DNA from 2 places in the Mesorhizobium maamorense genome. Region 2 is predicted to be linked to the other one. Evidence: predicted binding sites of a transcription regulator. Region 2 holds the regulator's gene; the other holds the start of a gene.
What was found. The regulator LexA, encoded in region 2, represses DNA repair genes until DNA is damaged. The targets are predictions, from matches to a motif close to TGTTCNNNNTGTGTTCNG.
Positions count from the first base shown of each region.

Region 1 (14,878 bases), 3.0 Mb from region 2:
GAAGGATTTGCCGAACAGGATCACCGGCACGCGCTCCATGCGCCCGGTCTGGATCAGCGTCAGCGTCTCGAAGAATTCGTCCATCGTGCCGAAGCCGCCGGGAAACACCGCGACAGCCTTGGCGCGCATGACGAAATGCATCTTGCGGATGGCGAAATAGTGGAAGTTGAAACAGAGTTCCGGCGTCACATAGGCGTTGGGCGCCTGCTCGTGCGGCAGAACGATGTTAAGGCCGATGGAGGGCGCGCCGACATCGTCGGCGCCGCGATTGCCGGCCTCCATCACGCCGGGCCCGCCGCCGGTCACCACGACATATTCGCGGTAATATGAACTGGCCGATTGCTGCGAGCAGAGGCGGGCGAATTTGCGCGCTTCCTCGTAATATTTGCTGTTTTCCTCAAGGTTCTTCTTCTGCGTCTCGTTTTTGGCCGCCCAGGCCTCGCCGCCGGGTTCAGGCAGCCGCGCGCCCCCGAACAGGACCACGGTCGAGCGGATACCGCGCTCGGCCAGGATCATCTCCGGCTTCAGGAGTTCGAGCTGAAGCCTGACCGCGCGCAATTCGCGCCGCGTCATGAAGGCGGGATCGTTCCACGCCAGGCGGTAGGTCTCGGCGCGCGTCTGCGGCGTGTCCGGCACGCTCCTGGCCCGCTCCAGATCCTCGTCCGAATGCGGCAGCGGCGTCCAGCCCGCCTTTTCCATGGGTGTCATGATGTCAGGTCCGTCCATTTCATTCACTTGCGCCGTCCCATGGCGCGGTCGCGATTGACCCCTACTCTGCCTTCACATAGGGTCCGCGCGATTTTCAAAACAGGTTAAGGCTCAGCCCCTTAACAGCCTGGTAATGGAGCGAATTCATGTCGAAGCCGGATCTGGCGAGCCTCGAAAAGACCATCGACAAGGCCTTCGAGGAACGTGACGCGATTTCGACGGCGACCAGAGGCGAGACACGCGATGCCATCCAGTCGGCGCTCGATCTGCTCGACCGCGGCACCGCCCGCGTTGCCGAGCGCCAGGCCGATGGCCAGTGGCATGTCAACCAATGGCTGAAGAAAGCCGTCCTTTTGTCCTTCCGGCTGAACCCGATGGAGATCATCAAGGGCGGTCCCGGCCAGGCCGTGTGGTGGGACAAGGTGCCGTCGAAGTTCGACGGCTGGAGCGCCGTCGATTTCGAGAAGGCCGGTTTCCGCGCCGTGCCGTCGTCGGTCGTGCGCCGCTCGGCCTATGTCGCGCCGGGCGCCGTGCTGATGCCGTCCTTCGTCAATGTCGGCGCCTATGTCGATTCGGGCACCATGGTCGATACCTGGGCTTCGGTGGGCTCCTGCGCCCAGATCGGCAAGAATGTGCACCTGTCGGGCGGCGTCGGCATCGGCGGCGTGCTGGAGCCGATGCAGGCCGGTCCCACCATCATCGAGGACAATTGCTTCATCGGCGCGCGCTCGGAAGTGGTCGAAGGCTGCATCGTGCGCGAGGGCTCGGTGCTCGGCATGGGCGTCTTCATTGGCCAGTCGACCAAGATCGTCGACCGCGCCACAGGCGAGATTTTCTACGGCGATGTGCCGCCGAATTCCGTCGTCGTAGCCGGTTCGCTGCCTGGCAAGCCGTTTCCGAACAATGAGCCGGGTCCAAGTCTCTATTGCGCGGTCATCGTCAAGCGGGTCGATGCCAAAACCCGGTCCAAGACGTCGATCAACGAATTGCTGCGCGATTGATCTTTTTGGAAAGCGGGCGCACCTTCCGCGGGCGCGACGATCGGTCGCGCCGGTTCAGCATGGAGGGGTGACATGGACTGGAAATCTCTGCTGACGAGCTTCGACGGCCGCATCGATCACGCCAAGTTCTGGGCCGGCATCGATATATTCATCGTCATCGGTATTGTTGCCTTCATTCTCGATGCGATTCTCGGCACGCGCTTCACGACCGCAGGCGGCGGCAGGATCGGCATCATCGGCATGCTCGTCGCGCTGGCGTCGATCTATTTCGCGATTGCTCTCTATGGAAAACGCTGGCACGACCGCGACAAGTCGGGCTGGTGGACGCTGATCGGTCTCGGCGTTCTCGAAGGCGCCCAGGGTGTCAATCAATATGGACGGGACCCGCTTGCCTGACAGATCCAACCTTACTTGGCTTTTCTTCAAGACATCGGGCCGCGTCAGCCGCGCGGCCTATTTTCTTGGTGGGCTGCTCGTGGCCATCATCCAGGCCTTCCCGCTCTATCGTTTCACGCTGGTGCCGGAAGGCTCGCCCGAGAGCAACATGTGGTCGTTCGTCTTCTTCATCGCCTTCATCGCCTCGCTGTGGTCGAACATCGCACTGGCGGTGAAGCGGCTGCACGACCTCGACAAGCCCGGCATCGCGGCGTTGATCCTGTTCGTGCCGGTCGTCTCGATCGTCGCCTTCGTCGTGCTTTGCCTGTTTCCGGGCAAGCCCGGACCCAACCGCTATGGCAAGCGCACCAATGCACCGGCCGAACCCTGAGCGCCCATCATCGCGATGCGCTACTGACGGTATGCATGAAAATGAAGGCCTGATCCGCGTCGCCTGAATTCATTCAGACGCGACGCGCTTCAGGCGCGGCGACCTGATCCGCGCCGAAACCGGGCGATCCGCGGCCGGCCGCTTCCGCTTCACGCACCAGGGCGATGATTCGTCGGACCGTCGGCGCCGGCGTGCCCGCTTCTTGCGCCAGGCGAAGAACGGCGCCTTGCAAATCGCCGATCTCCGTCGGCCGGCCGCGCTGCAGATCGTCCCACATGGAGGAACGCGCCTCCGGGTCGATGGCCAGCATCCGCCGCGCCAGCAGCCTGAATAGCCAATCGGGGAGGCGGAGCACTATCGGCAACAGCGCCGGCCGCAAGCCGGCGATCCGCGCCGGCTCGATGCCCGACGCCTTCATGGCCTGGAGTGCCTCGTCGATCTGTCTTGCCAGGATCAGCCGCCAGCGCCGGTCGGCAAGCTCGCTCGCCAGCGGCAGGCCCGAAAGCGCCACCAGCGCATTGTTCAAATTCATCAAAAGCTTGCCCCACAGCACGGCTTTCATGTCGGCATGGACTTCAACCCGGAACCCTTCGACGCCGATAAGGCTGATCAGACCGGCATCGCTGTCCTCGATCATGACCTTGCCGTCGCTGGCGCGGTGGACACGCAGCGGTAATTCGCCGTCGGCCGATTGCACGACATTGAACGGCACCATGCCGGCCAGCACTGGTCGCCCGCCGACACCGGCGCGCAGCCTGTCGGCATTGTCGATGCCGTTCTGCAGGCTCACCACCACGGCGTCCGGCGGGGCGTGGGCGGCGATGAGCGCAGCCATCTCCCGCGTCGCGCCGCTCTTGACGGTGACCAGGATCACGCCCGCCTGCGGCAAGGCAGCGGCTGGTTCGGTGGTGACGGCAAGCGCTTGCGGCTCGAGGCCTCGATCGCGGCCCTCAAGGTCGCTGATCCGCAATCCGCCTTGCCGCAGAGCCGCCTCGACGCGCGGCCGGGCCAGCAGGATGACCTTGCGCCCGGCGAGCGCCAGACAGCCGCCGGCATAGCAGCCGATGCTGCCGGCGCCGGCAATGACGATTCTCTTGCCCCCGTTTGCCATCCTGTCGCTCCGCACGGGGCCCACGACTATACGACATGAAAACCATAATGTCGGCGGTATCGCCGGTCATAGGACTGGCCCCTACGTCTGGCCGTGACAGGCCTTCAGCTTTCGACTATCGCTTTTGCCATGACGCTGCCGACCGATCCCGCCGCAAACCTCGCCGCCCTCATCCGTTGCGCCTCCGTGACGCCGGCCGAAGGCGGTGCGCTGACCGCGTTGCAGACGATGCTGGAACCGCTCGGCTTCCTCGTCGATCGCCCGGTGTTTTCGGAAGACGGCACGCCCGATATCGAGAACCTTTATGCCAGGCGCTCCGGCAATGGCCCTCATCTGATGTTCGCCGGACACACCGACGTGGTGCCGGTCGGCGACGAAGCCGCCTGGACGCATCCGCCCTTCGGCGCCGAGATCGCCAATGGCGAGATGTATGGCCGGGGTGCGGTCGACATGAAGGGCGGCATCGCCTGTTTCATCGCCGCGGTAGCGCGCCATGTCGAGGCGAATGGCGGCCCGAAGGGCTCGGTCTCGCTGCTGATCACCGGCGACGAGGAAGGCCCGGCCATCAACGGTACCACGAAGCTGCTCGAATGGGCGGCTTCCAGGGGCGAGAAATGGGACGCATCGATCGTCGGCGAGCCGACCAACCCGGCTGCGCTCGGCGACATGATAAAAATCGGCCGGCGCGGCTCGCTGTCGGGCGACATCACCGTCAATGGCCGCCAAGGCCATGTCGCTTATCCCTTGCTTGCCGACAATCCGGTACGCGGGTTGATGAGCCTGGTCGATGCTTTGCTGCATCCCGTCTTCGATGAGGGCACGAAGGATTTCCAGCCGACCAATCTGGAGGTGACATCCATCGACGTAGGCAACCCGGCCACCAACGTCATTCCAGCCAAGGCAACCGCCACCTTCAACATCCGCTTCAACGACAGCTGGACCGCCGAGACCATACAGGCCGAAATCCACAACCGTCTCGACCAGGCGGCGGGCCGCAAGAAATACCGGCCCGGCAAGGAGATGCCGGTCGACTACGAACTCGTCTGGCGCGACCGGCCGAGCCATGTCTTCCTGACCCGCGACGACAGGCTGATCGAGACATTGAGCGGCTCGGTCAAGGCGGTGGTCGGCAGAGAACCGGCGCTGTCCACCTCCGGCGGCACGTCGGATGCGCGCTTCATCAAGGACTATTGCCCGGTGGTCGAATTCGGCCTGGTCGGCAAGACCATGCACATGGTCGACGAGCGCGTCGCCCTTGCCGATCTCGAGACGCTGACGCAAATCTATCAGCGCTTCATCGAAGACTGGTTCGGACAGGACTGAGCAGCATGCTTTCGGCGGACGAGACCCAAGTTTCGCTGACCGGCGCCTGGCGACTGATGCTCGGCAGGGCCGATGGCCTGCGTCTGCTCGACCTGTCTGCCGATGGTTTCTGGAATTCCTTTTTCGCCATCGTCGTCGCGGCGCCGGCATTGATCGTCGGCTGGGTCGGCATCGCCAACGAGATCGGCGATCCCGATGCCTTCGCGGGCCGCTTCAGCATGCTGTTGCGGCTGGCGACAGTCGATATCGGTTCCTGGGTGCTGCCTCTGGTCGCACTCGCTCTGGTCGCGCCGCGCGCCGGCATCGGCGGCCGCTTCGTGCACTATGTCGTGGCCTCGAACTGGGCTTCGGCCATCACGGCCTGGCTGATGCTGCCGTCCGCGCTGATCAGGCTTTTCCTGACCTCGGCGAGCCAGATCTCCAGCCTTGTGTCGCTGCTGTTGTTCGCGCTGTCGATGGTGCTGACCTGGCGCATGACCAACGCGACCATCGGCAGGGGTGCCGCAATCGGGACCGCTGTCTTCGTTGGCATGTTCATCGCTTCGCTGATCGTGCTGTTCGGGCTGCAGGCACTGCTTGGCATCACGGTTCCGGACACCGGAGCTCAGAGCCTTTCGGGACTCTATCCGGGATAATCGACGCCGACCAGAAAAAGCCCGTCGGGCGGCGCCACCTGACCGCAGGCGGCGCGGTCGTGCGCCTCGAGCGCCGCCTTGAGATCGCCGGCCGTCCAGGCGTCTTCGCCGACGCGCTTGAGCGAGCCGACCATCGAGCGCACCTGGTTGTGCAGGAAGGAACGCGCCGAGGCTCTGACTTCGATCATGTCGCCCGAACGGCTGACGTCAAGACGGTCGAGCGTGCGCACCGGGCTCTCGGCCTGGCATTGCGTGGAACGGAAGGTGGTGAAATCGTGCCGTCCAAGCAGCACTTTGGCGGCTTCGTGCATGGCAGTGGCGTCGAGCTGCTTCGGCACCCACCATACCTTGCCCTTTTCCAGCGCCGAGGGCGCGCGCCGGTTGAGGATGCGGTAGAGGTAGTGACGGCCGATGGCCGAGAAGCGGGCATCGAAGCCGTCGACGACGGTCGTTGCTTTCAAGATCGCGATGCGGTTGCCGGCGGCCTGCAGATGCGCGTTGACGGCGTCGCGCACCTTGTCGTCCGGCCAGGCCTTAGCCAGGTCGACATGCGCCACCTGGGCCGTCGCATGCACGCCCGCATCGGTACGGCCGGCAGCGCGCAAGCGGACCTGTTGGCCGCAGAATTTTTCGATCGCCTGCTCGATCGCCTGCTGCACCGAAGGCTGGTCCGCCTGGTGCTGCCAGCCGGCAAACAGGCTGCCGTCATATTCGATGTCGAGGCGAAAACGCGGCATGCCGGGCGGCTATACGACTAGGCGGCGAGTGCGGTGAAGGCTGAGGCGTAGACCAGCCGGCCGGTTTCGGGAGCGTCGCCCCAGGCCAGCGCCTGCAGCGCCTCGCCCTGGTATTCACTCTCGAATCCTTCGGCGCGCGCGTGGCTGTAGCCGAAACGGCCGTAGTAGGTGGGGTCGCCCAGCACCACGGCCAGCATCTCGCCGGCGTCGCGCAGGCGAATGTGAGCCTCGCGGATCAGCGCGCCGCCAATGCCGGTGCCGTGAAAGGAGGGCTCCACCGCCAGCGGCGCCAGTGCCACCGCCGGGAAATCCTTGCCGCCGGTGCGGGCGAAAAGCCGCGAAAACAGGATGTGGCCAACCACCTGCCCGTCTTCTTCCGCCACCAGTTCGACAACGGCGTCGCCGCCGGAAACCAGCGCGTCAACCAGCCCGGCCTCCGCCTGCTGGCCGAAAGCGTGTTCCTCGACGAGGCGGATGGCCTCGCGATCCCGCGGCGTCGCCGCGCGTATCGACATCATGCTCATGACAATTTCATTCCTTTTTCGATCTTGGTCCCGCGCAGGAATTCTTGCGCGGCGGCGGGCCTTCCGCCCGCCCGTTGAACTTCGACCAGCCGGATCGCGCCCGCTCCGCAGGCGACCGTCAGGCGGTCGTCGAGAATTCCTCCCGGTTCGCCCATGCCTTGCGCAAGCGTCGAGCGAAGCAGTTTCAGCCGTTCCACCCGGCCACCAATTTCAACCTCGCACCAGGCGCCGGGGAAGGGCGACAGGCCGCGAATATTATTGTGGACTTCGGCCGCGGGTCGCGTCCAATCCACGTGCGTCTCGGATTTACCGATCTTTTTGGCATAGGTCACCCCCTCAACCGCTTGGGCGGTGAAGGCTAGGCCATTCCTTTCCAGCCGCGCCAGCGCTTCCACGATCAGTGCGGCGCTGACGCTCATCAATCGATCATGCAGATCGCCGGCGGTCATATCGGGTTCGATGACGCATTTTTCAACCAGCCCCACCGGGCCGGTGTCGAGGCCTTCTTCCATGCGCATGACCATCATGCCGGTTTCGCTATCGCCCGCCATAATCGCCCGTTGGATGGGCGCCGCACCGCGCCACCGCGGCAACAGCGAGGCATGGCCGTTGATGCAGCCCAGTCGCGGCGCCTCAAGCACCGCCCTGGGCAGCAGCAGGCCGTAAGCCACGACCACGCCGATATCGGCTTGCAGCGCGCGAAAAGCTGCCTGTTCGGCCTCGCCCTTGAGCGACGTCGGCGTGCGCGTCTCGATGCCCAGCCGTTCCGCCTCGCGCTGTACCGGCGACGGCGTCAGCTCAAGGCCGCGCCGGCCGGCGGCTCGCGGCGGCTGCGTGTAGACGGCCGCGACCTCATGTCCGGCATCGGCAATCGCGCGCAATGTCGGCACGGAAAACTCCGGCGTCCCCATGAAAATGACGCGAAGGGGCATTGTCCCCTATCCCACCAGCTTGCCCGGAGCCTTGTCCTTGGCCAGCTTCTTGAACTTCTTCACCACCATGTCGCGCTTCAGCTTCGAAATGTGGTCGATGAACAGCACGCCGTTGAGATGGTCGATCTCATGCTGCAGGCAGGTTGCCATCAGCCCCTCGGCCTCCATTTCCTGCAGCTTGCCATCGCGGTCGAGATACTTGACCCGCACGGAAGCCGGGCGTTCGACCTCGGCATAATAGTCGGGAATCGACAGGCAACCTTCCTCGTAGACGGAGCGCTGGTCGGCGCTTTCCAGGATTTCGGGATTGATGAAGACATGCGGCGCCGGCGTCTCGTCCTCCTTGGCGAGGTCGATCACCAGCATGCGCAGCGGCTCGCCGATCTGGATCGCGGCCAGCCCGATGCCGGGCGCGTCATACATGGTCGCCAGCATGTCGTCGGCCAGTTTGCGCAAGGGCGCGTCGACGCGCTCCACCGGCTTGGAAACCTGGCGCAGGATGGGGTCGGGAAGAATGATGAGCGGCTTGATCGGCATGGCGTCTCACCTAAGACCTTGAATAAAGGGCGTCAACCGGTACGCCGGGGGATCGTTCACGTTTTGATCTGTGCTGGCCGGCCGAATCGTCTATGCTGTGTGCATGAACGACCTGACATCCATCCTTTCGGAACCTGTCGCCCGGCTTGGCGCGACCACGATCACGCTCGGCCATGCGCTGGCGTTCGGGGCCTTTGTGTTTCTTGGCCTGTTCGTGGCGCTTGTCGTCGCGCTGTGGCGCTCGGCCAAGGCGCGCGCCGTGGCCGCTGCCGAAGCCGCCGACCATGCCCGCGACGCCGAGGCGCGGATGGCCGGCATATTGCAAAGCCAAGCCGAGATGCAGGGCCGCATGGGCGCCATCGCGGAAGTCTTCGGCGCGCGGCAGGCGGAACTGACGCAATCGATCGGCCAGCGCCTCGATGCCATGACCGGCCGCCTCGGCCAGACCATGACCGAGCAAACCAAATCCACTCATGAGAGCCTGGCCAAATTGCAGGAGCGGCTGGCCGTCATCGACACCGCGCAAGGCAACATCCAGTCGCTCGCCGGCCAGGTCGTGCAATTGCAGGCGATCCTCTCCAATAAGCAGACGCGCGGCGCCTTCGGCCAGTCGCGCATGGAAGCGATCGTCGCCGACGGTCTGCCGCACGGCGCCTACGAGTTCCAGGCGACCTTGTCCAACGGCAGCCGTCCCGATTGCCTGGTGAAGATGCCCAACGGCGCGCCGGCGCTTGCCGTCGACGCCAAGTTTCCGCTGGAAGCCTGGAACGCCATCCGCGCCGCCGAAGGCGCCGAACAGCAGAAGGTCGCGTCGCAGGCCTTCCGCCGCGACATCGAGGTGCATGTCCGCGATATCGCGGATAAATATCTGATCCAGGGCGAGACGCAGGATACCGCCTTCATGTTCGTGCCGTCGGAATCGGTGTTTGCCGAGATCCACGAAAATTTCGAGGCGGTGGTGCAGAAGGCGCACCGCGCCCGCGTCGTCATCGTCTCGCCGTCGCTCCTGATGCTGTCGATCCAGGTCATCCAGGCGATCCTGAAGGATGCCCGTATGCGCGAGCAGGCACACCTGATCCAGGGCGAGGTGATCCGGCTGATGGAGGACGTTTCGCGCGTCGACGAGCGGGTGCGCAAATTGCAGGGCCATTTTGCCCAGTCGGCCAAGGATATAGACGACATCCTCGTCTCGACGTCGAAGGTGACCAAACGCGGCCAGAAGATCGAAGCTCTGGAGTTTGGGGCGCAGCCCGGAGGCGATGCCCACCCTGACATGGCGTCACCAGCCCCTGCGAAGCCGGAACCCGGCCCGCGCGTTGTCGATTCCCCACGCGTTGCCGATTCAAAGACCGGCCAGCTCAGGCTGAGGGTCGTCGAAGGCGACGAATGAGGCGCCGCACCGGACGGCGCTACTGCTCCTCCACTGTGGTCATGCCGTGAAATTCAGGTAGCCAGTGAAGCGCCGAGCGGTGCCATTTTTGCAGTGTCGGAATCAAATCCTGGCGTTGCCGCGCGGTTCCCACTCGAATGCCGTAGACCTTTGGGCCATCTCCGACCGACGTGGCGTAAAGGTGCGAACCGCAGTCGGCGCAAAAGGCCTGGACGCGCTTGGCGCCGCTTGCCACGGTCTTGATGTAGACCTTCGGTGTACCCTTTGTGACCCGGTAGTGATCTTCAGGCGCCGGAACGGTGACGCGAAAGGCCGTACCGGTCAACTGTTGGCAATCGGTACAATGGCAGATCGAGGTCTTTTCCGGTTCGACCTCCGCCTCATAGGTGATGGCACCACAATGACAGCCGCCGTCGATCTTCATAATCAGTCCTCCAAAACTCGATCGGCTGATTTTAGCGGCGCAGCGTCGCAAGGCAACGACGCGACGCTGGTCCAAGACATAATCCCGAGGAGTGGAATGTGGTTTCGAGACCTGCTCAAAACTCTACTCGGATGCCGATTCGATCAGCTTGCGCCGCTGTTCCCAGGTGCCTGTCGTCTGCGGCTTGACGAACAGCCGGGTGATCTCGGGCATTTCCTTCCTTAGCCGCGCTTCGAGGCGCTCGACGCAGGCTTCGATTTCCGGCGCGGACAGATGGTCCTCGAATTCGATGCTCAGGCCGGCAACGATTTCTTCCGGCCCCAGGTGGACCGTCAGGACGCCGTTCGCCCGCTGCACCGCCGGATCCTGCTGCGCGATCGCCAGCACTTCTTTCTGCACCGCGGGCGAAGCAGGCTCGCCGATGAGCAGCCCCTTGCTCTCGCGCGCCAGGAAGGCCGCGGTCGCACCCAGGATCAGCGCAATGCCGATCGAGGCGGCGCCGTCCAGTTCCGGCATCTCGAAAATCTCCGCCGCCAATATGCCGGCAAAGGCGACGATCAGGCCGAGAAGCGCGGCACTGTCCTCGAATAGCACTGTGTAGACGCTTGGATCCTTGCTCGATTGCACGGCCTGCAGCCAGCCCTGCTGGCCCTTCTGCCGGCGGAATTCCCTCAGCGCCACCAGCCATGAACTGCCCTCGAACAGAAACGACAGGCCGAGCACGATATAGTTGACCCTGACATTGGCGGCCGGTTCGGGCGCAATGATGTGCGTCACGCCTTCGTAGAACGATACGCCGGCGCCGAGCGCGAAGACGAGAAGCGCCACGATGAAGCTCCAGAAGTAGAGCTCGCGGCCATGGCCGAGCGGATGCGCGCGGGTGGCCGGGCGTGCGGCGCGATGCATGCCATAAAGCAGCAGGCTGCCATTGCCGGTATCGACCAGCGAATGCACGCCTTCCGAAAACATCGCCGAACTGCCGGTGAAGAAGGCTGCGACGAATTTGGTCAGCGCGATCGCGAGATTGCCGGCGAGCGCCGCGTAAATGACCGTTCGAGAGCCGCCATGCCCCGCCATTGCTTCCCTGTCGTCCTGTCCGACACGCGAAGTCTAGAGTAATTGCAGGAAAAGTGGGAGCCGATTTCCTTGAGATCATGCTGCGGGCCCGCCGAAATTCCGCGGCCATCGCGACGCACCAACACCCCGTCCGTTCAAGTCGCTGCGCGCCGGTTCGGATTCATAAGGCCGCCGAAACAGGTTGCCGGTTTTCGCGGCCGTGACCGCGAACGGCCCTTGCCTAGAGGCATTTCTCTTGTTTCACTTCACTTCCCGCAACTGGAGGAACGAATCATGGCAAAAGGTGCGATGAAGGCAGGCAAGGAGGCCCGCAAGCCAAAGAAGGACGCCAAGAAGCCGGCCGCTGCTCCCACGCTCAAGACGCCGCCGGTCAAGGCAACGAGGCTCAAGGAAAAATAGTCGCGTGCCTCGGATGGAGTTCGCCGGCGGCGTTCGGAACACCGCCGGCAGTTTGTTGATCGGGCGTTAAGACACCCTATATCTGGTGCGGGGACGACCCCACATCTCCTGAAATCCGGTCGGGACGACCCGCCCACTGTCTGATAGGGCATCGGCTGCCGCGGTGCTCGGTCGATCGCGCATTGCATCGTCTTGAAACGGACATTGGTGCGATGCTTGGATGGAGCGTTCCCCATGTCATGGATTTTTCTGTTTTTCGCCGGCCTGTTCGAGATCGGCTGGGCAATCGGCCTCAAATACACCGACGGATTCACCCGGCTCGTCCCGACCGTGCTCACGGTCGCCTCGATGATCGTCAGTCTCTCGCTGCTTGGACTGGCGCTGAAAGCGCTGCCCGTCGGCACCGCCTATGCGGTGTGGACCGGCATCGGCACGGTCGGCACGGCGCTGCTCGGTATCTGGCTGCTCGGCGAGCCGGCGACCGTGATCAGGCTCGCCTGCATCGCACTCATCGTCTGTGGCATTATGGGGCTGAAATTCGCGGCGTAAAGCAATCCAGGAAAGGTGCGAAGCGGTTTTCCGTCCGGAATTGCGTCGAAGCAAACAGAGCAATTCCGCGAAAGTCGTATCACGAACGGCGTCGGCAATCGCATGAATTGGCGCGCGGACAAACGCATGCAGGGCCGCTTCGCAGCGACCCTGATCCTCGAAGCAGATTGCTCCGGCGGTCTGAGGCTAGCGGCCGGTAAAGCCTGGCGGTGTCCTGCCGGTGCGCGCCTTGCGCGCCGCATAGCGCGCGTCGCGCTTCGCCTTGCGCTCGGCCTCGTCGGCCAGCAGACGCGCGATACGCTCGGCCTCTTCGGCTTCCCGAATCCTGGCTTCCGCCTGCGCCGCCTCTTCGGCCGCGATCCGCGCGGCTTCGGCTGCGGCCTCGCGCTCGGCCTTCTCGATTGCCTCGCGTGCCAGCCTTTCCTGCTTCAGCCTCGCCTTCTCGGCCTCGCGTATCTCACGCGCCGCAAGGATAGCCTTGCGTTCGGCCTGTCGCGCCAGCACTGCGGGATCGTCCGCCGCCGGCTTCGACTTGAAGCGCTCCAGAAGCGCCTTCTTTGCCTCGTTCGCGGCGTTGCGCCGCTCGAAAATGTCTTTTTCCCTGTAGATAGCCAAGTCCACTTCCCTGAAGTCAATTCGCGACGCTTACATACGCGCGAAAACCGGGAGTTCAAGCGCCAAAACGGTATGCCAGCCATGAAATTCCGTGCTGTTGCAGCCGGGAGACGCCTTCGCGGCCGAAACGGACACGCACTGTTCGCAGTCAGACCCTCTGGTGGTGATACGGGCTGATCGCTACCTCTAGCGCGAAAATCAAACGCCAGGATGACACCAGATGGAACTCGGTCTCTACACTTTCGCCGACGTCAGCCCGCAGCCGGGCCCCGGCGCAATCGGCCCGCACGAGCGGCTGCGCAACCTGATCGAGGAGATCGAACTGGCCGATCAGGTCGGCCTCGACGTTTTCGGCCTCGGCGAGCATCACCGGCCGGACTATGCCGCGTCCGCGCCTGTCGTGGCTCTGGCCGCGGCGGCCGAGCACACCAAACGCATAAAACTGACCAGCGCCGTCACTGTCCTGTCCTCGGACGATCCGGTCCGCGTCTTCCAGCAATTCGCCACGCTCGACCTTCTTTCCGGCGGCCGGGCCGAAATCATGGCCGGGCGCGGCTCGTTCATCGAGTCCTTTCCGCTGTTCGGCTACAATCTTGAGGATTATGACGAGCTGTTCGCCGAAAAGCTCGACCTGCTGCTCGCCATCCGCGATCAGGTGAAGATCACCTGGTCGGGCAATCTGCGCGCGCCGATCAACGATCGCGGCGTCTACCCACGCCCCTTGCAGGAAAAACTGCCGATCTGGATCGCCATCGGCGGCACGCCGCAGTCCGCCGCCCGCGCGGGCGCGCTCGGCCTGCCGCTGGCGCTCGCCATCATCGGCGGCGAGCCGGCGCGGTTCGCGCCGCTGTTTGACCTCTACCGCGAGGCCGCCAGGCGCGCGGGCGCCGATCCGAAGGGTCTTGCCACTAGCATCAACGTCCACGGCTTCATCGCCGACACGACCGAGAAGGCGGCCGACGATTTCTATGGCCCACAGGCCGAGGTGATGAACCGCATCGGCCGCGAGCGCGGCTGGGGGCCGACCTCGCGGGCGCATTTCGACCAGTCACGCGGCCCGGGCGGCGCCTTGTTCGTCGGCAATCCCGAGCAGGTGGCCGAGAAGATCGTCGCCCAGCACAAGATCTTCGGCAACGACCGCTTCCTGCTGCAGATGGCGATCGGCATCATGCCGCATGCCAAGATCATGAAGGCGATTGAACTCTACGGCACCAGGGTGGCGCCGATCGTGCGCAAGGAAACGGCTGACGCCGTCCCGGCCCCGGCGCCTGCCGCGTAGTATTGCACTTCCGCGAAAAATTGCGCGGGAACAATAACCGCGACGGCGGGCCTCGTGGGCTCGCCGTCAACGCCGGCTCACGGAACCTTGGACCGGCAGGGGCGTTTTCTCAGCGGTTGCGCCAATTGCGGTGCGCCGCCGAGGGACCGTGATGAAAGCTGACCCCACCGCTTCGGTCGCGGGCGTTTCCGAAGCAGAAGAGGCGCGCCTCGCCGCCCGCGCCGACACGCATCTGATACGCTCGCTGCTCGTCGGCATCTTCATCTTCATGGCCATCTACGCGCTCTATTTCGCCCGTGCCTTCTTCATGCCGGTCATACTGGCCTTTCTGCTGGCATTGACGCTGACGCCGATCGTCAGGCTTCTGCGCAAGCGCGGCATACCCGAGGTGATTTCGGCGACGCTTCTGGTGCTTCTGTCCCTCTGCCTCTTCGCCAGCGCCGGCTACCTGCTGAGCGGCCCGGTGATCGATCTCATCAACAACACTTCGTCGATCGGCCAGCGGCTGACCGAGCGGCTGGCGCATTTGCGACCTCCGCTCGAGAGGATCATGGAGGTTACACATCAGATCGAAGGCCTCACCGAGACGTCGCAGGAGCCGGGCATACAGAAAGTCGCGGTAGCCCAGTCTGGCTTCCTGTCGTCGGCGGCCTCGAACATTCTTTCGGCGGGAACAAGCCTGACCATCATCTTCGTGCTGTCGCTGTTCCTGCTCGCTTCAGGCACGATGTTCTATGAAAAGATCATCCAGTCCTTCGCCAGCCTCACCGAGAAGAAGCGGGCGCTGCGGGTCGTTTACGACGTGGAACGGGAAATCTCGCACTATCTGCTCACCGTCACCATCATCAATATCGGCCTCGGCACGATCATT
Region 1 is NZ_CP173356.1:5,807,244-5,822,121, forward strand. Features, by position in the region: gene ACIU1A_RS29040 (LOG family protein) at 1-708, opposite strand, end outside; gene dapD (2,3,4,5-tetrahydropyridine-2,6-dicarboxylate N-succinyltransferase) at 855-1,709, shown strand; gene ACIU1A_RS29050 (DUF805 domain-containing protein) at 1,782-2,105, shown strand; gene ACIU1A_RS29055 (DUF805 domain-containing protein) at 2,098-2,475, shown strand; gene ACIU1A_RS29060 (2-dehydropantoate 2-reductase) at 2,549-3,586, opposite strand; gene dapE (succinyl-diaminopimelate desuccinylase) at 3,716-4,909, shown strand; gene ACIU1A_RS29070 (transporter) at 4,915-5,544, shown strand; gene truA (tRNA pseudouridine(38-40) synthase TruA) at 5,532-6,281, opposite strand; gene ACIU1A_RS29080 (GNAT family N-acetyltransferase) at 6,299-6,805, opposite strand; gene fmt (methionyl-tRNA formyltransferase) at 6,802-7,737, opposite strand; gene def (peptide deformylase) at 7,744-8,274, opposite strand; gene ACIU1A_RS29095 (DNA recombination protein RmuC) at 8,378-9,664, shown strand; gene ACIU1A_RS29100 (GFA family protein) at 9,684-10,088, opposite strand; gene ACIU1A_RS29105 (cation diffusion facilitator family transporter) at 10,212-11,165, opposite strand; gene ACIU1A_RS29110 (hypothetical protein) at 11,439-11,564, shown strand; gene sugE (quaternary ammonium compound efflux SMR transporter SugE) at 11,799-12,113, shown strand; gene ACIU1A_RS29120 (DUF6481 family protein) at 12,300-12,728, opposite strand; gene ACIU1A_RS29125 (LLM class flavin-dependent oxidoreductase) at 12,949-14,007, shown strand; gene ACIU1A_RS29130 (AI-2E family transporter) at 14,159-14,878, shown strand, end outside.
Region 1: ACIU1A_RS29095 (DNA recombination protein RmuC) is a predicted target of LexA. The motif match lies at 8,328-8,345, and genes of this name have one in related genera.

Region 2 (14,878 bases):
CCTTGACGGCGAAACGCGCCTCCTGCCAGGCGTCCGTGCGCAAAATGTCTTCCAGCACCTCGACCGCCTGCCAGACATCGACATAGCCGACATAAAGCGGCGTGAAGCCGAAGCGAATCGTGGATGGCGCGCGGAAATCGCCGATCACGCCGCGCTCGATCAAGGCCCGCATCACCTGATAGCCATGCGGGTGGAGGAACGAAACCTGGCTGCCGCGCTCATTGCCGTCGCGCGGGCTTTCGAGTTCGAGGCCGTAGGCGCCGCATTTTGCCTCGACGAGCTGGATGAACAGATCGGTCAATGCGATGCTCTTCCTGCGCACCTCTCCCATGTCGACGTCGTTCCAGACATCGAGCGCCCCTTTGAGCGCGCGCATCGACAGCACAGGCTGCGTGCCGCAGAGAAACCGGCGGATGCCTGTGTCGGCAGCAAAACCCTGTTCGAAGGCGAAAGGCCGCACATGGCCCCACCAGCCGCTGAGCGGCTGGCGGACATCGCCATGGTGGCGCTCGGCCGCGTAGATGAAGGCCGGGGCACCTGGGCCGCCATTGAGATATTTGTAGGTGCAGCCGACGGCGAAATCGGCGTTCAAACGGTCGAGCTCGACCGGCAAGGCGCCGGCGGTATGGCAGAGATCCCAGACGATCAGCGCGCCGGCATCATGTGCCCTGCGCGTCAGCGCGGCCATGTCGCGCAGCTGCCCGGATTTGTAGTTGACGTGGTTGATCAGGATGACCGCGACCCTCTCGTCGATCAGTTCTTCTATGGTCGGTGCATCGACACCCTCGAGCCGCAGCACCGTGCCCGGCCGCGTCGAGGCAACGCCTTCGGCCATATAGAGATCGGTCGGAAAGCTGTCCCCCTCGGCGACGATGACTGACCTGTCCGGCCGCATCCCGAGTGCCGCATGCAGCACCTTGTAGATGTTGATCGAGGTGGTATCGCAGACCACCGTCTGGCCGGCGGCGGCCTCGATCAGGCGCCCGAGTTGGTCGCCGAGTTCGACCGGCATGTCGAACCAGCCGGCGGTGTTCCAGGCGCGGATGAGATCCTGCGCCCACTCCTGCGTGGCGGCCTTCTGCAGCTCGCCGAACACGGCGGGCGAAGCGGCGCCCAGCGAATTGCCGTCGAGATAGATCACCCCCTGGGGCAAGGTGAAGCGGTCACGCATGGCACGCAGCGGATCCGCGGTGTCCATTGCCTCGATCGCTGCGAGATCGGGAATTTTGCTCATGGTCGCGATGTTCCTCGGTGAGAAGAGCGCCCTGGAAACGGGCCGGCTGTTTTGCCGCCCGGGCAAGGGCTGGCCGCATAGAGGCGCAAGAACAGGGTGAACGCCCGGTTCGATCTTTGCTCGATTTCCGCCCGAGGCAGTTCCTCGAGCACCCCAACGATCCGGCGAACCTGGAGATCGCCGATCAAAAGACTGATGTAGATGTCGGCGGCTTCGGCAGGATCGTCACAGGCGATCAGGCCGGCCCGACTTGCGGTTCGAAGCAGGTCGCCAACAAGCGGCATTATGGTATTGCGGCCGAATTGCGCGATCGATTGGCCAAGCGTGCCTGTATCGTTGACGTCGCCGGCCGCGGCGCGATTGAGCGCCACCGCCTTGTCGCCCGTCACGAGGGTCAGCAGGACTGGCCCGAGCAAGTTCAGGGTTTCGAGCGGATCGCGCGCCTGGTGAAGGGCGTCCTCCAGCAGCTTCCTTGCCTCTCCGCATTGGCTTCGATCAAGGATCGAAACAGGGTCTGCTTGTTGCCGTACCAGTTGTAGAGGGTTTCGTTCGAGGCCGATGCCCGCTTGGCGATAGCAAGCAGGGAGGCGCTCTTGTAGCCGGTTTCCCGGAGCACCGCATAGGCGGCCTCCTCTATCCGTTCGCGTCGCGCGGCCTGCTTCGGCGTGGTCATTGGTGTTCCTCTTCGAAAACCGTACATTATTATACGGTTTCGTCAAGCGAACGGGAAGCAAGGAGCGAGCGAACGCAGCCCATCGCGACCAGTGGTGGTGCCTCGTCGTTTTCCGGCAGGAAGTTGGCATTTTGGTTTCGTTTCGTTCACGAGCCGCAGGGGTTTTTAATCCGCCCAAACGCACCCCGCACCTGCCGGTCACCCAGCTTGCAGGCTTGTGCCAAGAGTGGAGACGGTCGGGCCACAGGCCATTAACCAAAATAGTCTCAAAGGGCCCGGGAGCGCATTGACGACGGACCGCGCTGGCAGGATGCTGGCTGCGGGAGGGCATTTCGTTTCCGTCGCCTTAACAAATTCATTAAACTTTAAATGGTTGCGGAACACAACTGGAACAGATAGTGTTTGTTCTGGGTTTGTTTTCTGATTCTGGTTCCAGACCCTTCGTGCAATGCCTTTGGGGGCCGCCATGCTCACGCGCAAGCAACATGAACTCTTGATGTTCATCCATGAACGGCTGAAGGAAAGCGGCATTCCGCCGTCCTTCGACGAGATGAAGGAAGCGCTGGACCTCGCCTCCAAGTCGGGAATTCATCGGCTGATCACGGCGTTGGAGGAGCGCGGCTTCATTCGCCGCCTGCCCAACCGGGCGCGCGCGCTGGAGGTGCTGCGCCTGCCGGACTCGATCGCGCCGGGTCTTAACGCGGCAAAGAAGTTCTCCCCGAGCGTCATCCAGGGCAGCCTCGGACAGGGCAGCAGCCCTAGCCGGCAGATCAAGCCGGCGACGTCTTCGCGTCTGCCCGCTGCCGGCAATGACGACGATGCGGTTTCAGCGGTGTCGATCCCGGTCATGGGTCGCATCGCAGCGGGTGTGCCGATCGACGCCATCCAGCATCAGACGCATTCCATTTCAGTGCCGCCTGACATGATCATGGGCGGCGAACACTATGCGCTGGAGGTCAAGGGCGATTCGATGATCGAGGCCGGCATTTTCGACGGCGACACGGTCATCATCCGCAATGCCGACACCGCAAGTCCCGGCGAGATCATCGTGGCCCTGGTGGACGAGGAGGAAGCAACGCTGAAGCGCTTCCGCCGAAAGGGTGCTTCGATTGCGCTCGAGGCTGCCAATCCGGCCTATGAAACACGTATTTTCGGACCGGACAGGGTCAAGGTGCAAGGCAAGCTGGTCGGCCTGATCAGGCGCTACTGAGCGGGGTCGGCGGTGGGCTTTTCGGGTTTACGGTAAGGCGGCAGTCCCCTTGCCTCGCGTGAGAATTTTCGCTGTTCGTGCCAAGGCCGATATGGCCTGTCGACGGCAAAGCTGACCCGTCCCGGTGCCGTCGCCGATTGCCGGTCGAAGAAGACGGCGGCACTTCCCTTACGAGCGAGCTGCCGCTTGGTGATAACGAGAACCAGCGGATTGTGGCAGGGGTCGTAGCCCGCGGGGTCGTTGATGACGATCAGATCCGCATAGGAGCAGGCCCTCCAGGCGTCCTTGCGATCCTCCACCTGCGCGATGATCGCCCCCGAGGTATGCCGGGCCATGCACAGGCCCGTGAAGCAATAGAAAGGCGCTCCCGCCGGAAGTTGCGCGGGATCGAAGATGTCGAACTGTCGGTCTCCGCTGTCGAACAGTTCCGGCGCAACGATGGTTTCGGACTTCAGCGCCCGTTTCCAGTTATCGACGGTGAATTCGTTCGGGCGCGCCCGGTTGATCGCGAGCTCGCCGCCGCCGATCGGCAGTGCCACCAGGCGAGCATCCTCCGAAATCAGCACGTCCGGCGTGCGCGTGTCCGAGACGGTCAACAGACCGGCGAGCGCGAAGGGAAGTGCCGCCAGCCGCAGCCATGTCGTGGCCATCGTCGCGATGACCAGAGCGATCGCCACCAGAAGGACGGATTGCTGCGAAATCAACCCGACCGCGTCGACCGGCGAGCGTTGCGAGATCCATCCTGATATGGCGATCATCGCGGTCAGTCCCTTGCCCATCAGATAAAGGGATGGTCCATCGAACCCGAACGGCATCAGCAGCGCGCTGGCAACCGCAAGGAACATCACGACCGAAACGATCGGCATGACGGCAAGATTGGCGAACAGGCTGAGCGGCGACACGCGCTGGAAATGCCAGATGGCGAAAAGCGCCGTGGCGCTTCCCGCGATAATCGAGGTCATCGCCAGCCCACCTGTCGCCAGCAGCAATTTTCGCGTCAGCAGGCCAGGCAAGGTCCGTTGCGGCGGCGGGGTCCGCGCTTTGTCGGCTTTGCGATCCGACCAGCCGGCATAGGCGCCGACCAGGGCCGCGGTGGCGGCGAACGACATCTGGAAGCTCGGCCCTACCACCTCGTGCGGCGACACCACGATGACGGCGATCGCCGAAATAGCCAGATTGCGCATGGTGAGTGCCGCCCGATCGAACAGAACGGCGATCAGCATCACCGCCAGCATGATGAAGCTGCGTTCGGCGGCGACAACGACGCCCGAAATGACGAGGTAGGCGGCGATCGAGAAAAGTGCCGCCGCGGCCGCGTATTTCTTGACCGGCCGGCGGGAGGAAAAATTCGGGAACAGCGCGAAGCCGCCACGCAGCAGACCCATGACCGTGCCGGCGACCAGCGCCATGTGCAGCCCGGAAATTGAGATGATGTGGTAGATGCCGGTGCGTCGCATCGCTTCATTGATCTCGTCGGGGATCCCGGCGCGCACACCCACGATCAGCGCCGCGGCGATCTCGCCCTCGGCACCGCCGATGCTGCCCCTGATATGGTCGGCAATGCTTTCGCGAGCACTCTCGATGGCGGCTGAAAGGGCGGCCCACAGCGGCCTGTCATCGGCTGAGACGATTTTGGGGTTGCCGAGAAAGAAGCCGCTGGCGCCTATGCCGGCGAAGTAGCTGTCGAAGGAAAAGTCGTAGCTGTCCGGCCGCACCGGTCCGGTCGGCGGCAACAGCCTGGCATAGCCGGTCACGAGCGAACCGGCCGTCACTTCAGCCGGCACCTTGCGTGCCGAAAGGCGAACGCGCTCCGGCGCGTAGAGTAGTTTCGGCCGCGCGGTCGATGTCACATCGATGGTCAGCCGGATGCGCCCGGTCTCCATCTGGTCGACCGAAACGACGCGGCCGGTGATTTGCGTGGAGATTTCCGAGCCCAGCATCCGCGTTCCCGCTCGCCACGTCTCGACTTTGCCGGCGAGCATGCCGAGCGCGCACAACAGCGCCGCCATGAAGCACAGATGCGTTTTCGGCCATGAGCGTGAAACGAGCGCGCACAGCGACATCAGGATCGCGACCGCGACAGGCTTGGCAAAGCCCGGCTCCGCCGCCAGCGAAAAATAGGCGATCGATCCGCATGCCAGGAACACCGGGACGAGCAGGAAGGCTATGCCCCGATCGAGTTCGAGCTCGGACGCTCTGGCCACGCCGTTGCGCAGACGAGGCCATGAAGCACGGCCGAACTCACGGCGCAGACGCACGGCCGCGCCGGCTGCGGGAATGCCGGGCGGCGTGGAAACATCCGCCGGCGGCGACTTGCCCGGCTGCTGTAGGGGCGGCAACGCCAGCGGCAATGAGGCGGGCGCGGGCATGGCAAAAAGAGAGCGTTCGCTGACGCCGGCAACGACGTCCTCGCCTTCCTCCGCGCCCCGGCCCGCTCCAGCCATCGGGTCTGCCCCTTGCGCCCTCGACACCCTATGCTACATGAACGCGCGACGCGCGAAAGTGCGTGTGATCCGCACCCCGCTCCAGACGTTTCCCGAGAGTTGTATGTCCGACAAGGTTGTCACCCGTTTTGCCCCCTCGCCCACCGGCTACCTGCACATCGGCGGCGCGCGTACGGCGCTTTTCAACTGGCTCTACGCCAAGCACACCGGCGGTACGATGCTGCTGCGCATCGAGGACACCGACCGCGAGCGCTCCACCGATGCGGCGACAGCAGCCATTCTCGAAGGACTGACTTGGCTCGGCCTCACCTGGGACGGCGACGCCGTCTCGCAGTTCGAGCGCGCGCCGCGCCATCGCGAGGTGGCCGAAGAGCTGGTGCGCATGGGCAAGGCTTACTACAGCTACGAGACCCCTGCCGAGCTTGAGGCAATGCGCGACGCGGCGCGGGCCAAGGGCCTGCCGCCGCGCTATGACGGAAGCTGGCGTGACCGCGACCCCTCGCAGGCGCCTCCTGGCGTCAAGGGCGCGATCCGCATCAAGGCGCCGACCAAGGGCGAGACGGTGGTGCATGACCGTGTCCAGGGCGACGTGCGCTTTCCCAACAAGGATCTGGACGACTTCATCATCCTGCGCTCGGACGGCAATCCGACCTACATGCATGCCGTCGTCGTCGACGATCACGACATGGGCGTCACCCACATCATCCGTGGCGACGACCACCTGACCAATGCCGCCCGCCAGACCGTGATCTACATCGCCATGGGCTGGGATGTGCCTTCAATGTCGCACATACCGCTGATCCACGGCGCCGACGGCGCCAAGCTGTCGAAGCGGCACGGCGCGCTGGGCGTGGAGGCCTACCGCGCCATGGGCTACCTGCCCGAAGCGCTGCTGAACTATCTGGCTCGGCTCGGCTGGAGCCACGGCGACGATGAGATCATGTCGATCCAGGACATGATCGCATGGTTCGACATCGGCGATGTGAACAAGGGCGCCGCCCGCTTCGATTTCGCCAAGCTGGAGGCGCTAAACGGCGTCCACATGCGCCGCATGGGCGATGCCGAGCTGTTCGATATCTTCATTGCCACCTTGCCCTATCTCGAGGGCGGCCCGGCGATGGCCGCACGCCTCGACGACCGGAACAGGGCGCAGTTGCTGGCAGCGCTGCCGGGCCTGAAGGAGCGCGCCAAGACGCTGGTCGAACTCGTCGATGGCGCTGCCTTCCTGTTTGCCGCGCGGCCGTTGCCGATCGATGAGAAGGCAGCCCTGCTGCTCAATGACGATGCGCGCAAGGTCCTGCGTGGCGCTCACGACGCGCTCGAGGCGGTTTCAGGCGACTGGACGGCGGCCTCGGCTGAAGCCGCGATCCGCGACTATGCGACGGCCGGCGGCTACAAGCTCGGCGCCGTCGCCCAGCCCTTGCGCGCCGCCTTGACAGGCAAGAGCACCTCGCCCGGCGTGTTCGACGTTCTCGCCGTGCTTGGTCGCGAGGAGAGCCTGGCGCGCATCGCCGATCAAATCGATTAGGAGCAATCTGGCCCAAGAAGATTGGCATTGAAAGGCGCGTTTCGCAGTGCAACATTGAGCCTTGGCCCAATCTGGCACGCACTTCCTAAAATGCGGTCGCGATTACGCGCATTCGGTGACTTCGACGTGTCGCTTTGCAGAATTTGCCTTTGCCGGCATGAGGAAACAAGAAGGAGTTTGCAATGACCGAAGCTGCGACAAGACGGGAACTGGGCGGCAAGACCCAGGAAGCCACGGCAAAGCTGGAATTCGCCGGCAAGACGCACGAATTCAAGGTGCGAAGTGGTTCAGTCGGGCCTGACGTCATCGACATCGCCACGCTGTACAGCACCACCGGCGCCTTCACCTACGATCCCGGCTTCACCTCGACGGCAAGCTGCGAGTCCGAGATCACGTTCATCGATGGCGACGCCGGCATTCTCCTGCATCGCGGCTATCCGATCGACCAGTTGGCCGAACATGGCGACTTCCTGGAAGTCTGCTATCTCCTGCTCTACGGCGAACTGCCGACCAAGGCGCAGAAGGACGATTTCGATTACCGCGTGACGCGCCACACCATGGTGCATGAGCAGATGTCGCGCTTCTTCACCGGCTTCCGCCGCGACGCGCATCCGATGGCGGTGATGTGCGGCGTGGTCGGCGCGCTGTCGGCCTTCTATCACGACTCCACCGACATCTCGGATCCTTACCAGCGCATGGTGGCGTCGATGCGGCTGATCGCCAAGATGCCGACGATCGCGGCCATGGCCTACAAATACCATATCGGCCAGCCCTTCATTTACCCGAAGAACGAACTGAATTTCGCCGCCAACTTCCTGCACATGTGCTTTGCCGTGCCATGCGAGGAATACAAGATCAACCCGGTCCTGGCGCGCGCCATGGAGCGCATCTTCATCCTGCACGCCGATCATGAGCAGAACGCTTCGACCTCTACCGTTCGGCTCGCCGGCTCGTCTGGCGCCAATCCGTTCGCCTGCATCGCCGCCGGCATCGCCTGCCTGTGGGGCCCGGCGCATGGCGGCGCCAACGAAGCGGCGCTGAACATGCTCGGCGAGATCGGCCATGTCGATCATATTCCGGAATTCATCGCCCGCGCCAAGGACAAGGACGATCCGTTCCGGCTGATGGGCTTTGGCCACCGCGTCTACAAGAACTACGATCCGCGCGCCAAGATCATGCAGAAGACCGCGCATGAGGTGCTGGGCGAACTCGGCATCAAGGACGATCCGCTGCTCGACATCGCCATGGAACTGGAGAAGATCGCACTCACCGATCCCTATTTCATCGAGAAGAAGCTCTACCCCAATGTCGACTTCTATTCCGGCATCACGCTGAAGGCGCTGGGCTTCCCCACCACCATGTTCACCGTGCTGTTCGCCGTCGCCCGCACCGTCGGCTGGATCGCGCAGTGGAAGGAGATGATTGAGGATCCGCGCCAGAAGATCGGCCGCCCCCGCCAGCTCTACACCGGCGCGCCGGAGCGAGACTACGTGCCGATCGCGAAGCGGTAAAAGGAAGAAGTGAATAAAAGTGAGTAGTCAGTAGTCAGTAGGGAAAGAGCGGTAATCCTACTCACTACTCACTACTCACTACTCACTACTCACTACTCACTACTCACTACTCACTCTCTTGATATACCCCATCACCACCTGCGCGGCGATGTCGCCTGACGGCTTGGCGGTTGTCATGCGCCGCGCGATCTCGGCGAACCCGTCCTTCTGCCATCTGCGCATGCCTGTGTCGGCGAACAGCGCTTCGAGTTGGCGGGCCAGATTGTTCGGCTTGACATACTCGTTGTAGAATTCCGGGATCAGCGCCCGATCCGATATCAGATTGGGTAGCAGCGCCGACCAGACCGAAACGAGATATGGCGCCACGATGCGCGCAACAGGGTCAAGCCGGTAGCAGGAGATCATCGGCACATCGGACAGCGCCAGTTCAAGCGAAACCGTGCCGGACGCGATCAGCGCCGCGTCAGCCTTGCCGAAGGCCTGCCACTTTCGCTCAGGGTCGAGGATGATCTCGGGCTTCTCGTCCCAGCGAGCGACCGCCGAGCGCACGACATCGGCGACATGCGGCACGGTCGGCAACATCAGCCGCAGGCGATGCCCGCGTGCCCGCAGCATCGACACGGTCTCCCCAAACGGCTCGAGCAGCCGCCGCACTTCGCTGCGTCGCGAGCCGGGCAGGACGAGCAGCGTCTTCAGGCGATCCGGCGAAAGATCCCGCGGTTGGGCCTGCGTCCTGGCTGCCGAGAGCACGCCCGCGTCATGGGTGAGGCGATGTCCGACATAGGTCCCTGGCGGTCCGCCGAGCCTGCCTAGCTCCTTCACCTCGAACGGCAGGATGCAGAGGATGTGGTCGACATAGGGCTTCATCGCCACCGCCCTGCCCGGCCGCCATGCCCAGACGCTGGGACAGACATAGTGGATAATCGGGATGGACGGGTTGGCCGCGCGCACTTTCCTGGCCACGCGCAGCGAAAAGTCGGGGCTGTCGATGGTGATGAGGCAGTCGGGCTTCGCATCCGCGACCGTGCTGGCCAGCTGGCCGATCCGCCGCATCAGCCGCGGCAGGTCACGCAAGATGGCGCTGAAGCCCATGAGGGCGATCTCTCCGGCGTCGAACGGCGAAACCAGCCCGAGCGCCTGCAGATGGCGGCCGCCGAGACCGACGATCTGCACCTCGCGCCCCGTCGACTGCTTGATCGAGCGCACGATGTCGGCGCCAAGCAGGTCGCCGGATTCCTCGCCGGCCACGATTGCGATCTTCAGCGCCTTGTCAGCCATGCGCCGGCTCCGCCGCTGGCAGGCCGACGATGAACAGACCGAGCGCGTTCGCCCGCGACAGCGTTGCCGGCCCTTCCAGGATCAGCGAGCGCCCCGCTTCGACGGCAATGCCGGCAAGCCCCGCCGCATACGCTGCTTCCACCGTTTGCGGCCCTATCGACGGCAGGTCGGCCCGCAGCTCCTGGCCGGGTTTGGCGCATTTGACCAGCACTCCGCGGGTCTTTCCGGCAAGCCTGCCATGGCCGCGCAGCGCGCGCGCTCTTTCGAGCAGGCCGCTCGTGCCCTCAATGCCTTCCAGCGCGATGGCCCGGCCTCCGATCGCAATTGCCGCCTGCCCGATATCAAGCGCGCCGATGGCCTTGGCGGCCAGCCTGGCCGCCTCGATGTCGCGCCAGTCCGATTGCTTTGGTTTCGCCGTGGTCAGTGTGCCTTCGCCGGCGGCCAGTTCGGGAACGACCTCATGCGCGCCGACCACTTTGATGCCCCGCTTCTCCAGGCCGCGTGTCACCACCTTCAAAAGTCCGTCATCGCCGCGCGCCAGCGCCATGATCACCGACGGCACGATCGCCAGCAAGCCGAGGCTAGGACGGATGTCGGTCAGCCGGGGCCTGCGTCTGATTTCGCCGGCAAGGACCACATGAGTGATGCCGTGGCGCTTCAGCGTCGCCACCAGTGAACCGATCTGCTCGAGGGCGAGGCTGTCGTGTTCGTATCGGAGCAACTCCTGCTGGCGGTCGGCCTCACCTTCCATCAAGAGGATGAAGGGCGGGTAGCCATGCGCGGCCAGGCCTTGCGCGACTTCCACCGGCAGGCTGCCACCGCCGGCGACGATGCCGACCCTGGCCCCCGGCGAGAGAACGAAATCCGCTGCCGCCGCCTCAGTCTTCGTCATCGCCGTCATCGCCATCGCTCCCCTTGAGCGATGGCACAGCATAGTGCCGCTTGCCGCGACTGGAGATGAAATCGATGATCTTCATGGCGGTCGGTGACGTGGCGAATTCCGCCTTGGCGAATTCGATGTTCTCGCCAACGGTGCGCGAGCGGTCGAATATTGTCTTATAGACCCTGCGCAGCAGATAGATCTCGGATCTTGGCAGACCGGAGCGCTTGAGCCCGATGATGTTGAGGCCGCGCAGGCTGGCCCGATTTCCCGCCGCCATGGCATAGGGAATGACATCACCCACAAAAGCCGAGCACCCGCCAAGAAAAGCGTTGTCGCCTACCCGCACGAATTGATGAACGGCGCTGAGACCGCCGATATAGACGTTGTCGCCGATTTCGCAGTGTCCGCCCAGCGTCGCGCCGTTGGCGAAGGTGGCGTTCTTGCCGACGACGCAGTCATGGGCGATGTGGGCGTAGGCGAGAAAATTGCCATTGTCGCCGACCGTCGTTTCGCCGCGGCTGGTATCGGTGCCCACATGCATGGTGACGCCTTCGCGGATCGTGCAGTTCTCGCCGATGACGAGCGTGGTGCGGCCGCCCTTGTGCTTGGTGTTCTGCGGCGGCCCGCCCAGTATCGCCATCGGATAGACCTTGGTCGACGCGCCGATCGTCGTCGCGCCTATCACCGAGACATGGCTGACCAGTTCCACGCCGTCGCCAATCACGGCATCTGCGCCGACGTAACAGAGCGGTCCTATGCGGACGCCTTGGCCGATTTGTGCGCCTTCCTCCACGACGGAGGAAGGATGGATGGATGTCTTGATTTTCATAAGCATTCGATTGTCAGTCGCCGGTGACCATCATGGCTGAGATCTCGGCCTCGGCGGCCTTGTTGCCGTCGACCAGGGCTTCACAGGCGAATTTGAGCAGGTTGCCGCGTTTCTTGATTTTCTTGACATGGATCTTCAACTGATCGCCGGGAACGACCGGTTTGCGGAACTTGGCGTTGTCGATGGTCAGGAAATAGACCAGCGACGGCTTTTCAGTGCGAAGACTGCGGATGCAGATGGCCCCGGCAGTCTGTGCCATCGCCTCGACGATGAGCACGCCCGGCATGACCGGCTGCTCGGGGAAGTGACCCTGAAAATGCGGCTCGTTTATGGTCACGTTCTTGATGCCGGTGGCGGATTCGTCGCCATCAATGTCGACGATGCGGTCGATCATCAGGAACGGATAGCGATGCGGCAGGAGCTTCATCAGCCCCAATATGTCGACTGCTTCCAGCGTCGTCCCGGTGATGTCAGCCATTGCTCCCCTCGCCCTGTTTGCGGGTCCTGGCGAGCTTGCGCAGCATGGCTATCTCGCGCATGGCTTCCGCCATCGGCTGTGCCGGATAGCCGCCCCAGATCTCGCCCGCGGGCACATTGCTCATGAATCCGCTTCTCGCGGCAAGCTTCGCGCCCGACCCTATGGTCAGGTGATCCGCAAGACCGACGCCGCCGCCCATGGTGACATTGTCGCCCACCACGACGGAACCGGAGATACCCGAAAGTCCGGCCACGATGCAGTTGCGACCGATGCGGACGTTATGCGCGATCTGCACGAGATTGTCGATCTTGGTGCCCTGGCCGATGATCGTGTCGGACATGGCGCCGCGGTCGACGGTGGAATTGGAACCGATCTCGACATCGTCCTGGATGATGACGCGGCCGATCTGCGGAACACGTTCCGGCCCCTTGGCGCCGGCAACGAAGCCAAAGCCGTCCTGGCCGATCCGGGCGCCGCCATGGATGATGACGCGGTTGCCGATCAAGGCATACTGGACGCTGGCGCCCGGGCCGATATAGCCGTCACGCCCGATCTGGCAGGAACGGCCGACGACGGCGTGAGGCGCGATGACGGTGCCGGCGCCTATGGACACCGCAGGACCGATCACCGCGCCGGCTTCGACGACGGCACCTTCCTCGACATGTGCGCTCGGATCGATATGGGCATGCGGCGAGATACCGGTTTCACCGGTCATCGGCCCCGGGGTCGCCGCTGTCGGAAACAGCAGTCGTCCGACCAGCGCGAATGCCTGTTGCGGACGGGGATGCACAAGGACGGCGATGGCGGCAGGCGCCTTGCCGGCGAACTCCGCAGGACACAGCACCGCAGCCGCCCGCAGCGACGGCATCAGCGAGGAATTGCGTTTGCCATCGACGAAAACGAGTGCATTCTCGCCGCCTTCGTTGGCCGGCGCCAGCGCGTCGATGAAAACGCCGGACTGGCCGGAATCGACAAGCACCGAGCCGGTCAGATTCGCGACTTCGCCCGCCGTATACCGGCGTGATGGCGCGAAGAACACCGGATCGGTCATTCCAGAAGCTATATCCAGCTAGATCGGAACATTTTCTCCCGGACCTCAACGATCCGGGAGCATCGTCATCCGCCGGTCAGAAGCGGGTCGATATGCCGAAGTTGAATTCCTGCACGTCGTCCCTTGCTTCTTTCTTGACCGGGATCGCATAGTCGATACGGATCGGGCCGAACGGCGAAGCCCACATCAGGCCGACACCGACCGAGGCGCGCCATTGCATGCCAGTGGACGATTGATCGACCAAACTCTGGTCGTCGATCTTGCTGCCGTAGAGCGTGGCGGCATCCGCAAAGACCGCGCCGCGCAAGCCGAAACTCTCCGGAACGACCGGCAGCGGAAACTGCGCTTCCGCCGAGGCGTTGAAATAGGTGGTGCCGCCGAGATGATCGCCGCTGGTGCCGGAAGCAATCGGGCCGATGCCGCCATAGGCGAAACCGCGGATCATGCGGTCGGTGCTCTGGAAATGATCGAAAATGCGCAGATCGCCGTCGTTTCCGTAGCCTTCGACATGGCCGGCACCGCCCGAAAGGAGGCCGACAAGATCGAACTGCTCGGACAGCGTCTGATAGACGCTGCCGCGTCCCGTCACCTTTACGAACTTTGCATCGCCACCGAGACCTGCCACTTCCACGGTGGAGGTGGCATAGATACCCTCATGCGGGTTCTTCATGTCGTCGATGGTGTTGTAGACCAGTCCCAGGCTGACCGACGACTTGATCCACGGGCTTTGATCGATGCCATCCAAGATAGCCTCGGAAACATCACAGCCTGAGTCGGGAACACCGTCCCCGTTGTCGTCGCAACTGTCATCCAGCTCATACTTCTCCCGGGAAATATTATACGCCAGCTGGGTCGAGATGCTGTCGGTGATCGGCAGGCCGAAGCGCACCGTCGCGCCCAACGTATCGCTGTCGTAGTCGTCGTATTCCCTGGTCCGCTTGTAGATATCGAAGCCGGCGGCGATACGGCGCCCGAGGAAATACGGCTCCGTGAACGAAAGGCTGTAATCGCGCGAGTTCTTGCCGCCACCCGCCGACACCTTGATGAACTGGCCGCGGCCGAGGAAGTTGCGCTCTGTGATCGATCCTTCGACGGACGGACCGGCGGTGTCGCCACCGGTCGAATAGCCGGCGCCGACAGAGAATTCACCGGTCGACTTTTCGACCACGTCGACCACCAGCACGACCTGGTCCGGCGCCGACCCGGGCACCGTCGAAACCTCGACTTTGTCAAAGTAATTGAGGTCTTCCAGCCGCTTCTTCGCGCGCTGGATCAGCACCTGGTTGAACGCGTCGCCTTCGCTGACGTCGAACTCGCGGCGGATGACATAGTCGCGCGTGCGGTCGTTGCCGCGGATCTCGATACGCTCGACATAGGCCTTGGTGCCCTGGTCGATGGTGTAGACCACTGAAATCGTATGATTCTCGAAATTGCGGTCGCCACGCGGCGTGACCTGCGCGAAGGCGTAGCCGGAGCCGGCCACCTTCTCGGTCAGGGCAATGATGGTGTCCTCGACATTCTTGGCGTTGTAGACGTCGCCCTTGTGGGTCTCGACCACCGATTCCAGCGCCTTCGAGTCGACTTCCGGAATCGTGCTTTCGACGCTGATGTCGCCGAACGTATAACGCTCGCCTTCCTGGACGGTTATGGTGACCGTGTACTTGTTGGTCGCGTTGTCGAGCTCGCCGACAGCGGACACGACCTGGAAGTCGGCATAGCCGTGATTGTAGTAGAAGCGCCGCAGCAGCTCCTGGTCGGC
Region 2 is NZ_CP173356.1:2,194,691-2,209,568, forward strand. Features, by position in the region: gene kynU (kynureninase) at 1-1,234, opposite strand, end outside; gene ACIU1A_RS11370 (TetR/AcrR family transcriptional regulator C-terminal domain-containing protein) at 1,231-1,623, opposite strand; gene ACIU1A_RS11375 (TetR/AcrR family transcriptional regulator) at 1,653-1,934, opposite strand; gene lexA (transcriptional repressor LexA) at 2,374-3,117, shown strand; gene ACIU1A_RS11385 (ComEC/Rec2 family competence protein) at 3,111-5,561, opposite strand; gene gltX (glutamate--tRNA ligase) at 5,665-7,089, shown strand; gene gltA (citrate synthase) at 7,272-8,600, shown strand; gene lpxB (lipid-A-disaccharide synthase) at 8,700-9,878, opposite strand; gene ACIU1A_RS11405 (LpxI family protein) at 9,871-10,770, opposite strand; gene lpxA (acyl-ACP--UDP-N-acetylglucosamine O-acyltransferase) at 10,757-11,590, opposite strand; gene fabZ (3-hydroxyacyl-ACP dehydratase FabZ) at 11,604-12,068, opposite strand; gene lpxD (UDP-3-O-(3-hydroxymyristoyl)glucosamine N-acyltransferase) at 12,061-13,119, opposite strand; gene bamA (outer membrane protein assembly factor BamA) at 13,196-14,878, opposite strand, start outside.